3 regions of the Pantoea sp. SGAir0430 genome follow, and region 2 is predicted to be linked to each of the others. Evidence: predicted binding sites of a transcription regulator. Region 2 holds the regulator's gene; each other region holds the start of a gene.
The links. The regulator CRP, encoded in region 2, controls carbon source genes, mostly activating them, when cyclic AMP is high. The targets are predictions, from matches to a motif close to ATGTGANNNNNNTCACAT.
Positions count from the first base shown of each region.

Region 1 (3,279 bases), 170 kb from region 2:
AGTAACGTAGTTGTTGCGACAGTGTGAGGGAAATGGAGAGGGTTGATTTCACACGGTGAGCTGGATCACAAATTAACGCATTGAAAACGATAGGTTTTAGCGAAATTGATTTTTTATGCGGATTTTATGTTGCCTGATGTTTCGCCAGATCGTGTAAAAATAATGTTACATTTGTGTGACTTTTAATTTGGGCACCGTGTCAGGCGCCCGTCAGAAGAAAAATGCATCACGTGCACCATTCAGCGCAGCTGGAACCAGCGGCGCCAGACGAAGCGGATAATGAAAAACTCAACGGTACCCAGCAGCAAAAACCAGACGCAGAACACTATGGTGTACAGCTGATTCACATCCTGCAGATGCAGAGCCTGCTGCAGCTGTTTTGCCAGCGCCACGCCAAACGAAGGGGCGGGCAGCAGTAGCGCCGAAAGAAAGCCCAGCAGCAGAATGCCGCCCGGGATGATCAGCGTTTCAAATGGGTTTTTCATCGCATCATTCCAAATCAGTTAGCGCGGGCATTAGCGCATAAAACCGCGGCGCGGTGCAATCCCCGCAGCAGCGCGCTAAGAAATTTCTTCTATTCCATCCACTTAGCTGCAGAAATAGCGGCAGTTAAGAGTTATAGCCTTTGCTATACTTAAACCCATGATTTTGTTGTCTTTTTTTTGGCGGGTTAGCGTGCTAGACTGCGCGCACTTTTTCATTACTGAACCCGATATGCGGACAAAGTGCAGGCTTAATCGTCTTATTTCACCGCATTGACTGAAAACCATGACATTTATCGCAACCCTGATTCTGGCCTTTGGTATGTCGATGGACGCTTTCGCTGCAGCACTGGGCAAAGGCGCGTCGCTGTATCGTCCGGGCTTCAAAGAAGCATTACGCACAGGGCTGATTTTTGGCGTCATTGAAATGCTGACGCCGCTGGTGGGCTGGGCCATCGGGCTGGCCGCCAGCCACTACATTATGGCGTGGGATCACTGGGTGGCATTTGGTCTGCTGGGCATTCTTGGTGGCCGCATGATCATGGAAGGTTTCCGTCAGACGGCCGACGAGCCGTGTGAAGCGCCGCAGCGCCACGGCTTTATGGTACTGGCGCTGACGGCGGTAGCGACCAGCCTCGATGCGCTGGCGGTGGGGGTTGGCCTCGCGTTCCTGCAGGTTAACATTGTGCTCACCGCGCTCACCATCGGTGCGGCTACCACTATCATGGCGACCACCGGTGTGCTGGTCGGCCGCTTTATCGGTCCGGTAATGGGCAAATGGGCGGAAGTGCTGGGCGGCGTGGTACTGATCAGTATTGGCTGCACCATCCTGATTGAGCACTTAGGGCTGTTCCGTTAACGTCTGGCACCCTGAGGTGGGCGCGTTTTTGTGATCTGGTTCAAAAATAATTGCGTGAAAAATGCGCGGGCGTTATAATTTTCGCGTAATTCTTCAACAATTTTTGTATCAGGTGCACCATGAAACGTTTTTTCCGCTCCGTGTTTCGCTCTTATGTTGAGACCTTCAAACACGTACCGCCGGGCGCCTTAAACTAAGCGCTCCGCCAGAAACCCTCGATAATCGCGGTCAGGGATCGACCTGTGGTTATCACCCGGCGCCGACCCCCTCTGCGCATCTCTGTCACCAAAACTCACAAACATTAATTACTTTACCCTCAGGTCATACCGCTTTTCCGTCTGGCTTTTGATAACCTGCGCGCAAATTCTCTATAACATTGAGGCCATCATGCAGCTGTGCAGTTTTTCTCTTATTGACCAGGCAAGAAAAAGTTATGGCATCGTGCAACCCGACGGCGTGATCGATCTCGGTGCGCGGCTGGGCGACAGCTGTCCGGATTTGAAAACTCTGCTGCAGCGCGGTGGCCTGAGTGACCTGCAGGGATACCTGAGCGAGCCGGTGGACTATGCCTTCAGCGCGATTCGCTTCCTGCCGGTGGTGGAAAACCCAGGCAAAGTCTTCTGCGTTGGTATGAACTATGCCGACAAGCGCCAGGAGTTTGCCGCCACGCTCGACGCGCCGACGCTATTCGTGCGCTTTGCCGATTCGCTGGCTGGGCACGAGCAGGCCCTGCTTAAACCGGCGACCACGGCTGAATTTGATTACGAAGGCGAGCTGGCGGTGATCATCGGCAAAGCGGCTTATCAGGTAAAAGCCGCCGATGCGCTACAGCATGTGGCGGGCTACAGCTGCTTTATGGATGCCACGGTGCGCGACATGCAGTTCACCTGGTTTACCGCAGGCAAAAACTGGCAGCAAACCGGCGGCTTTGGCCCGTGGATGACCACCGCCGACGACATCCCGGACCCGCAGCAGCTGGCGATCAAAACCTGGCTGAATCAGCGTGAAGTGCAGAACGATACCACGGCCAGCATGGTGCATCCGGTGGCGAAGATCATTGAATACATCTCGGCGTTTAGTCCGCTGTCACCGGGCGATGTCATCATCACCGGCTCACCGGGCGGCGTGGGGAAAAAGCGTACGCCACCGCTGTTTATGTTCCCTGGCGATGAGATCGAAGTGGAAATTGAGAAGATTGGTCGTCTGCGCCACCGCATCGTCTGACGCATTGCTGCGCGGTGGCAAACGTTGCACAGCCACCGCGCTACCGTTTAAATAAATATTCAACAATACGAAATGTCCCGAATTTATATTTATATGGCGCAGATTTAGTTATCAGGTTAAATAATTATTGTTAAGTTAATTTTCCTGCAATGTATTACGTAAATATTTTTGTGATCGCCAACTAATTCCCTCGCTTTGCTATAGTTAAAATTAAAAGCAGCGGCGTATTATCGTCCACTGCCGATTCCGGCATGGAAATAAGGGATGATAATGAAAACCATCAGTCGCGAGATCATTAACGATCTCATTGACCGCGTGGGCGGTCGGGAAAATATTCTGTCACTTTCGCACTGTATTACCCGCCTGCGCTTTGTGCTGCAGGATGTCGACAAGGCCGATCCAGAGGCCATCCGCGCCACGCCCGGCGTTAAAGGATGCTTTAACTCTGCCGGACAGTTTCAGGTAATTATTGGAACCGAAGTTGACACTTATTATAAAGCGTTAGTAGAAGCACTAAATATTAGTGAGACCTCTAAAGAGCAGATTAAATCTGCGGCGCGCAGCCAGATGAAATGGCACGAGGCATTATTATCCCATTTTGCCGAGATATTTTTCCCGTTATTACCGGCGTTAATTAGCGGCGGTTTAATTCTCGGTTTCCGTAACGTGCTCGGCGATATTGCCGTGGCGGATGATAAAACCCTGGTGCAGCTC
Region 1 is NZ_CP039427.1:3,127,798-3,131,076, forward strand. It holds gene E7738_RS14790 (DUF1158 domain-containing protein) at 240-485, opposite strand; gene mntP (manganese efflux pump MntP) at 769-1,341, shown strand; gene azuC (stress response protein AzuC) at 1,461-1,538, shown strand; gene E7738_RS14805 (fumarylacetoacetate hydrolase family protein) at 1,729-2,565, shown strand; gene treB (PTS trehalose transporter subunit IIBC) at 2,836-3,279, shown strand, end outside.
Region 1: a site for CRP is predicted at 1,370-1,387, ahead of azuC (stress response protein AzuC). Genes of this name have one in related genera too.

Region 2 (3,279 bases):
TGGCGTGGTACCGATTGTTAATCTGGAGTGGATTCAGAAACTGGTGCGCGACACCAGCGAGCGCGGCCATTCGCGCGAAGCGGTGATGGATTCGGTGGTGCGTTCGATGGAAGACTACATCAACTACATCACGCCGCAGTTTTCCCGCACGCACCTCAACTTCCAGCGCGTGCCGACCGTGGATACCTCGAACCCGTTTGCCGCGCGTGAAATCCCGTCGCTGGATGAGAGCTTTGTGGTGATCCATTTTCGCGGCCTGGAGGGCATCGCTTTTCCTTATTTACTGGCGATGATCCAGGGCTCGTTTATTTCCCACATGAATACGCTGGTGGTGCCGGGCGGCAAGATGGGACTGGCGATGGAGTTGATCATGACGCCGCTGGTGCAGCGGTTGATTGAAGGAAAACGCATTGAATAGCGCAGGCTAACGCGCCAGTTTCGCCGGGAGGAGCTGAGATCGGGAGCGCAGGGCCGCGCTCCCGGCTGGATTATAGCTCCACCACTTCGTAGCTGTGCGTTATCTCGACGCCCTTGCCCAGCATGATCGCCACCGAGCAGTACTTCTCCGCGGACAGATCCACCGCGCGCGCTACCGCTTTATCGCTCAGCGCTTTGCCGCTGACAATAAAATGCAGATTGATATGCGTAAAAATGCGTGGCGCTTCTTCGCGGCGTTCCGAGGTCAGTTTGACTTCACAATCGGCGACATCGTTGCGCCCCTTTTGCAGAATCGACACCACGTCAATCGCGCTGCAGCCGCCCGCAGCCATCAATACCATCTCCATCGGGCTGGGCGCTTTATCACCGGAATTGCCGTCCATTAATACCTGATGACCGGATGAGGATTCTCCGAGAAAGGTCAGCCCTTCCACCCATTTCACTCGTGCCTGCATTATTCTTTCTCCTGAAGCGGCGGTTTTGCCGCCAGAGTACGCTTTCACCTGACAAACAGCAATGCAGACGCATCCCCCACCTGCTGAAGCGAGACAACAGGAGACAGGTTGCAAAAGCTATGCTACAAACAGTGCTGAAAATATTTTCGTCACGAAAGACGAAAGCGGGACGAATCAAAAGCATCGCTTACGAATCCACCCCCGAATAACTGTCCCTCACGGGAAACGCTGGACGATTTCACCGCCTGACAGGGAAAACTGCCCCCTGTATTTTGGGCACGATTACAACAGAGGATAATAGCGAATGGTTCTCGGCAAACCGCAAACAGACCCTACACTCGAATGGTTCCTGTCCCATTGCCATATTCACAAATATCCATCCAAAAGCACCCTCATCCATCAGGGTGAGAAAGCGGAAACGCTGTACTACATCGTGAAAGGTTCCGTCGCGGTACTGATTAAAGATGAAGAAGGCAAAGAGATGATTCTCTCCTACCTCAATCAGGGGGATTTCATCGGTGAGCTCGGCCTGTTTGAAGAGGGCCAGGAGCGTAGCGCCTGGGTACGTGCGAAAACCGCCTGCGAAGTGGCTGAAATTTCCTACAAAAAATTCCGTCAGCTGATTCAGGTCAATCCGGATATTTTAATGCGCCTGTCGGCGCAGATGGCGCGTCGCCTGCAGGTTACATCTGAAAAAGTCGGCAACCTTGCCTTCCTCGATGTGACCGGCCGTATCGCGCAAACGCTGCTCAACCTGGCGAAACAGCCTGATGCCATGACCCACCCGGACGGTATGCAGATTAAAATCACCCGTCAGGAGATTGGTCAGATCGTGGGCTGCTCACGCGAAACCGTGGGTCGTATCCTGAAAATGCTGGAAGATCAGAACCTGATCTCCGCACACGGCAAAACCATCGTCGTTTACGGCACCCGCTGATTTCTTCTCACCCACGGCGTGATGGCAACATCGCGCCGTTTCTGTTTACGATGAGCTGATGTGGCGTCGAATCATCTATCATCCGGAAGTTAACTATGCGCTGCGGCAAACGCTGGTGCTGTGCCTGCCTGTGGCGCTCGGCTGGCTGTTTGGCGATCTGCAAAAAGGGCTGCTGTTCTCCCTGGTGCCGGCCTGCTGCAACATCGCCGGTCTGGATACGCCACACAAGCGGTTCTTCAAACGGCTGATTGTCGGCGGCGCACTGTTCGCCAGCGGCAGTTTTCTGATTCAGTACCTCACAGCTTACGCTGTGCCGCTGCCGCTGATTCTGCTGGTGTTACCGCTGCTGGTGGGCGTGACCGGTGAAATCAGCCCGCTGCATGGTCGTTTGCTGCCCGGCACGCTGATCGCCGCCATCTTTACCTTAAGCCTCGTCGGCCGTATGCCGATGTGGGTCCCGCCGCTGCTGTATATCGGCGGGACGCTGTGGTACGGGCTGTTTAACTGGTTCTGGTTCTGGCTGTGGAAAGAGCAGCCGATGCGCGAGACCCTCAGCCTGCTGTACCGCGAGCTGGCCGATTACTGCGACGCCAAATACACCCTGCTGACGCAGCTGACCGATCCGGAAAAAGCGCTGCCGCCGCTACTGGCGCGTCAGCAGAAAGCGGTCGATCTGATCACCACCTGTTATCAGCAGATGCATATGCTGTCCGCCAGCCGTGATAACAGCCACAAACGCCTGACGCGCGCCTTTCAGGTTGCGCTCGATCTGCAGGAGCATATCTCGGTCAGCCTGCATCAGCCGGAAGAGGTGCAAAAGCTGGTGGAGCAGAGCCACGCCGAGGCGGTGATCCGCTGGAACGCGAAAATCATTTCGGCACGGCTGCGCGTGCTGGCCGATGCCATTCTCTATCACCAGCTGCCGGAACGCTTCCACATGGAGAAGCCGCTCGGCGCGCTGGAGAAAATTGCCCGGCAGCACCCGGATAATCCGGTCGGTAATTTCTGCCTCTACCATTTCAGCCGCATCGCGCGCGTGCTGCGCACGCAGAAGCCGCTATACACCCGCGACCTGATGGCCGATCGCCAGCGTCGCCTGCCGCTGTTGCCGGCGCTGCGCAGCTACCTGTCGCTGAAATCTGCCGCGCTGCGGACGGCGGCGCGCTTCGCGGTGATGCTGATGTTCGGCAGCGCGCTGGCGCTGTTCTTCAATATTCCCAAGCCCTACTGGATTCTGATGACCATCATGTTTGTCAGCCAGAACGGCTACAGCGCCACGCGCGTGCGCATTCAGCACCGGGCGCTCGGCACCTTCGCCGGCTTGCTGATCGCCGCAGCGTCGCTGCGCTTTGCTGTTCCGGAGTCGATTGCCCTGCTGACCATGCTGGTCATCACGCTCGCCAGCTATCTGATCACGCGTAAATATTATGGCTGGTCGATGATTGGCTT
Region 2 is NZ_CP039427.1:3,292,818-3,296,096, reverse strand. It holds gene E7738_RS15470 (phosphoribulokinase) at 1-418, shown strand, start outside; gene E7738_RS15465 (OsmC family protein) at 489-893, opposite strand; gene crp (cAMP-activated global transcriptional regulator CRP) at 1,198-1,830, shown strand; gene E7738_RS15455 (YccS/YhfK family putative transporter) at 1,889-3,279, shown strand, end outside.

Region 3 (3,279 bases), 900 kb from region 2:
AGGTATCACCGCGCTGCAGATGGACATCAAAATTGAAGGTATCACCCGCGAAATCATGCAGGTGGCACTGAACCAGGCCAAGGGTGCGCGTCTGCACATTCTGAGCGTGATGGAACAGGCGATCAGCACGCCGCGTCAGGAGATCTCCGAGTTCGCGCCGCGCATCTACACCATCAAGATCAACTCAGACAAGATCAAAGACGTCATCGGTAAAGGCGGTTCAGTTATCCGTGCGCTGACCGAAGAGACCGGCACCACCATCGAAATCGAAGATGATGGCACCGTGAAGATCGCAGCGACCGACGGCCTGAAAGCCAAAGAAGCGATTCGTCGCATCGAAGAGATCACCGCTGAGATCGAAGTGGGCCGTATCTACGCCGGTAAAGTGACCCGTATCGTTGATTTCGGTGCCTTCGTGGCAATCGGCGGCGGTAAAGAAGGTCTGGTACACATTTCTCAGATCGCCGACAAGCGCGTAGAGAAAGTGACCGATTACCTGCAGATGGGTCAGGAAGTGCCAGTTAAAGTGATGGAAGTGGATCGTCAGGGCCGCGTTCGTCTCAGCATCAAAGAAGCGACAGAGCAGAAGCCAGCAGAAGAAACCGCTGCGGTGACGACGCCTGACGCCGAGTAAGCGTTTTTCCTGATCAGCCGCTCCCTGCCTGCTGGCGGGGAGCGGTGTTTGTATACCCGGAATGCGTGGCGCGCTGGTCAGCGTGTCAGTGCAGCTGAAGCAGGACGGGTATCATCGCGAGGGCGGGAACCCTTGTGCATAGCAGGCGGATGACAGGATGGTTATCCCAATGTTTGTATTCGGGAGTGGGAAATGAAGCCTTTTTTGCGCTGGTGTTTTGTTGCGACAGCTATCACGCTGGCAGGATGCAGCAACTCCAATTGGCGTAAGAACGAAGTTCTGGCAGTACCTTTGCAGCCCACACTGCAGCAAGAGGTTATTCTGGCGCGAATGGAACAAATTCTTGCCAGTCGGGCCCTGACCGATGATGAACGCGCACAGCTGTTATATGAGCGCGGAGTGTTGTATGATAGTTTGGGTCTGAGGGCACTAGCGCGGAACGATTTCTCGCAAGCGCTGTCTATCAGACCGGATATGCCGGAAGTGTTTAACTATCTCGGCATTTACTTAACGCAGGCAGGCAATTTTGATGCTGCCTATGAAGCGTTTGATTCTGTACTTGAGCTTGATCCAACTTACAACTATGCGCATTTAAACCGTGGTATCGCCCTCTATTACGGCGGTCGATACAAGTTAGCGCAAGATGATCTGCTGGCGTTTTATCAAGACGATCCTAACGATCCGTTCCGCAGCCTGTGGCTCTACCTCGTTGAACGCGAGATGGATGCCGACAAGGCAAAAGTGACGCTACAACAGCGTTACGACAAGGCGGCTAAGGACCAATGGGGATGGAATATTGTCGAGTTCTACCTGGGCGACATCAGTGAAAAAACATTGATGGAACGTCTCAAGGCGGACGCAACGGATAACACCTCGCTCGCTGAACATCTCAGTGAAACCAACTTCTATTTAGGTAAGTACTACCTAAGTCTGGGGGAGAAGGACGACGCGAAAGCGTTGTTCAAACTGGCGGTGGCCAACAACGTCAATAACTTTGTTGAACACCGATACGCATTGTTGGAACTGGCGCAACTCGGCCAGACACAAGACGATTTATCAGAATCTGACCAGCAATAGCTGACGAACTTTTATTGCCTGATTTACCCGTAAAGTCATCGCCTGAACAGGTGAGGGCTTTTCTGTTCGTCAAAACTTCTAATTTGAGCCGGTTCACACTTTTTGATGAAAATGACTGAAAGTTTTCACGACGAGTTATGTAGACTGGCCGCCGCAATCTAAGAGGCACGTGTACTACATGACTGATATTCAAACCACTTTTGCTGATCTGGGCCTGAACGCCGACATCCTCGAATCACTGAACGGTATGGGCTACGTTAAGCCATCGCCAATCCAGGCTGAGTGTATTCCTCACCTGCTGGCGGGCCGTGATGTGCTGGGTATGGCGCAGACCGGTAGTGGTAAAACAGCAGCGTTCTCGCTGCCGCTGCTGAACAACGTTGATCCCTCTGTCCGCGCACCGCAAATCCTGGTGCTGGCGCCGACCCGCGAACTGGCGGTTCAGGTGGCTGAAGCGATGACAGAATTCTCTAAACACATGCGCGGTATTAACGTCGTGGCCCTGTACGGTGGCCAGCGTTATGACGTGCAGCTGCGCGCACTGCGCCAGGGTCCACAGATCGTGGTTGGTACCCCGGGCCGTCTGCTGGATCACCTGAAACGCGGTACCCTGGACCTGTCCAGCCTGCGTGGTCTGGTACTGGACGAAGCCGATGAAATGCTGCGTATGGGCTTCATCGAAGACGTTGAAACCATCATGGCGCAGATCCCGGAAGGTCATCAGACCGCACTGTTCTCTGCAACCATGCCGGAAGCGATTCGCCGTATCACTAAGCGTTTCATGAAGGATCCGCAGGAAGTGCGCATCCAGTCCAGCATCACTACACGCCCGGACATTTCTCAGTCTTACTGGACCGCTTACGGTCGTAAGTCTGACGCGCTGGTGCGTTTCCTCGAAGCGGAAGACTTTGATGCTGCCATCATCTTCGTGCGCACCAAAAATGCCACGCTGGAAGTCGCAGAAACGCTGGAGCGTAACGGCTACAACAGCGCCGCGCTGAACGGTGACATGAACCAGGCGCTGCGTGAGCAGACGCTGGAGCGCCTGAAAGACGGTCGTCTGGATATCCTGATCGCGACTGACGTTGCGGCCCGTGGTCTGGACGTTGAGCGTATTAGCCTGGTGGTTAACTACGACATCCCGATGGATGCCGAATCGTATGTACACCGTATCGGCCGTACCGGTCGTGCGGGTCGTGCTGGCCGTGCGCTGCTGTTCGTTGAGAACCGCGAGCGTCGTCTGCTGCGCAACATCGAACGCACCATGAAGCTGACTATTCCGGAAGTTGAGCTGCCTAACGCCGAGCTGCTGAGTCAGCGTCGTCTGGCGCAGTTCGCTGCCAAAGTTCAGCAGCAGCTGGAAAGCAGCGATCTGGATCAGTACCGTGCGCTGCTGGCTAAAATGCAGCCAGAAGAAGAGCTGGATATGGAAACGCTGGCCGCTGCACTGCTGAAAATGGCGCAGGGCGAACGTCCACTGATTCTGCCACCGGATGCACCACGTCCACAGCGTCGTGAATTCCGCGATCGCGATGAGCGTGGCGGCGACCGTCCACGTCGTGACAGCC
Region 3 is NZ_CP039427.1:2,388,726-2,392,004, reverse strand. It holds gene pnp (polyribonucleotide nucleotidyltransferase) at 1-634, shown strand, start outside; gene nlpI (lipoprotein NlpI) at 827-1,711, shown strand; gene yrbN (protein YrbN) at 1,817-1,873, shown strand; gene E7738_RS11465 (DEAD/DEAH family ATP-dependent RNA helicase) at 1,890-3,279, shown strand, end outside.
Region 3: a site for CRP is predicted at 1,793-1,810, ahead of yrbN (protein YrbN). Genes of this name have one in related genera too.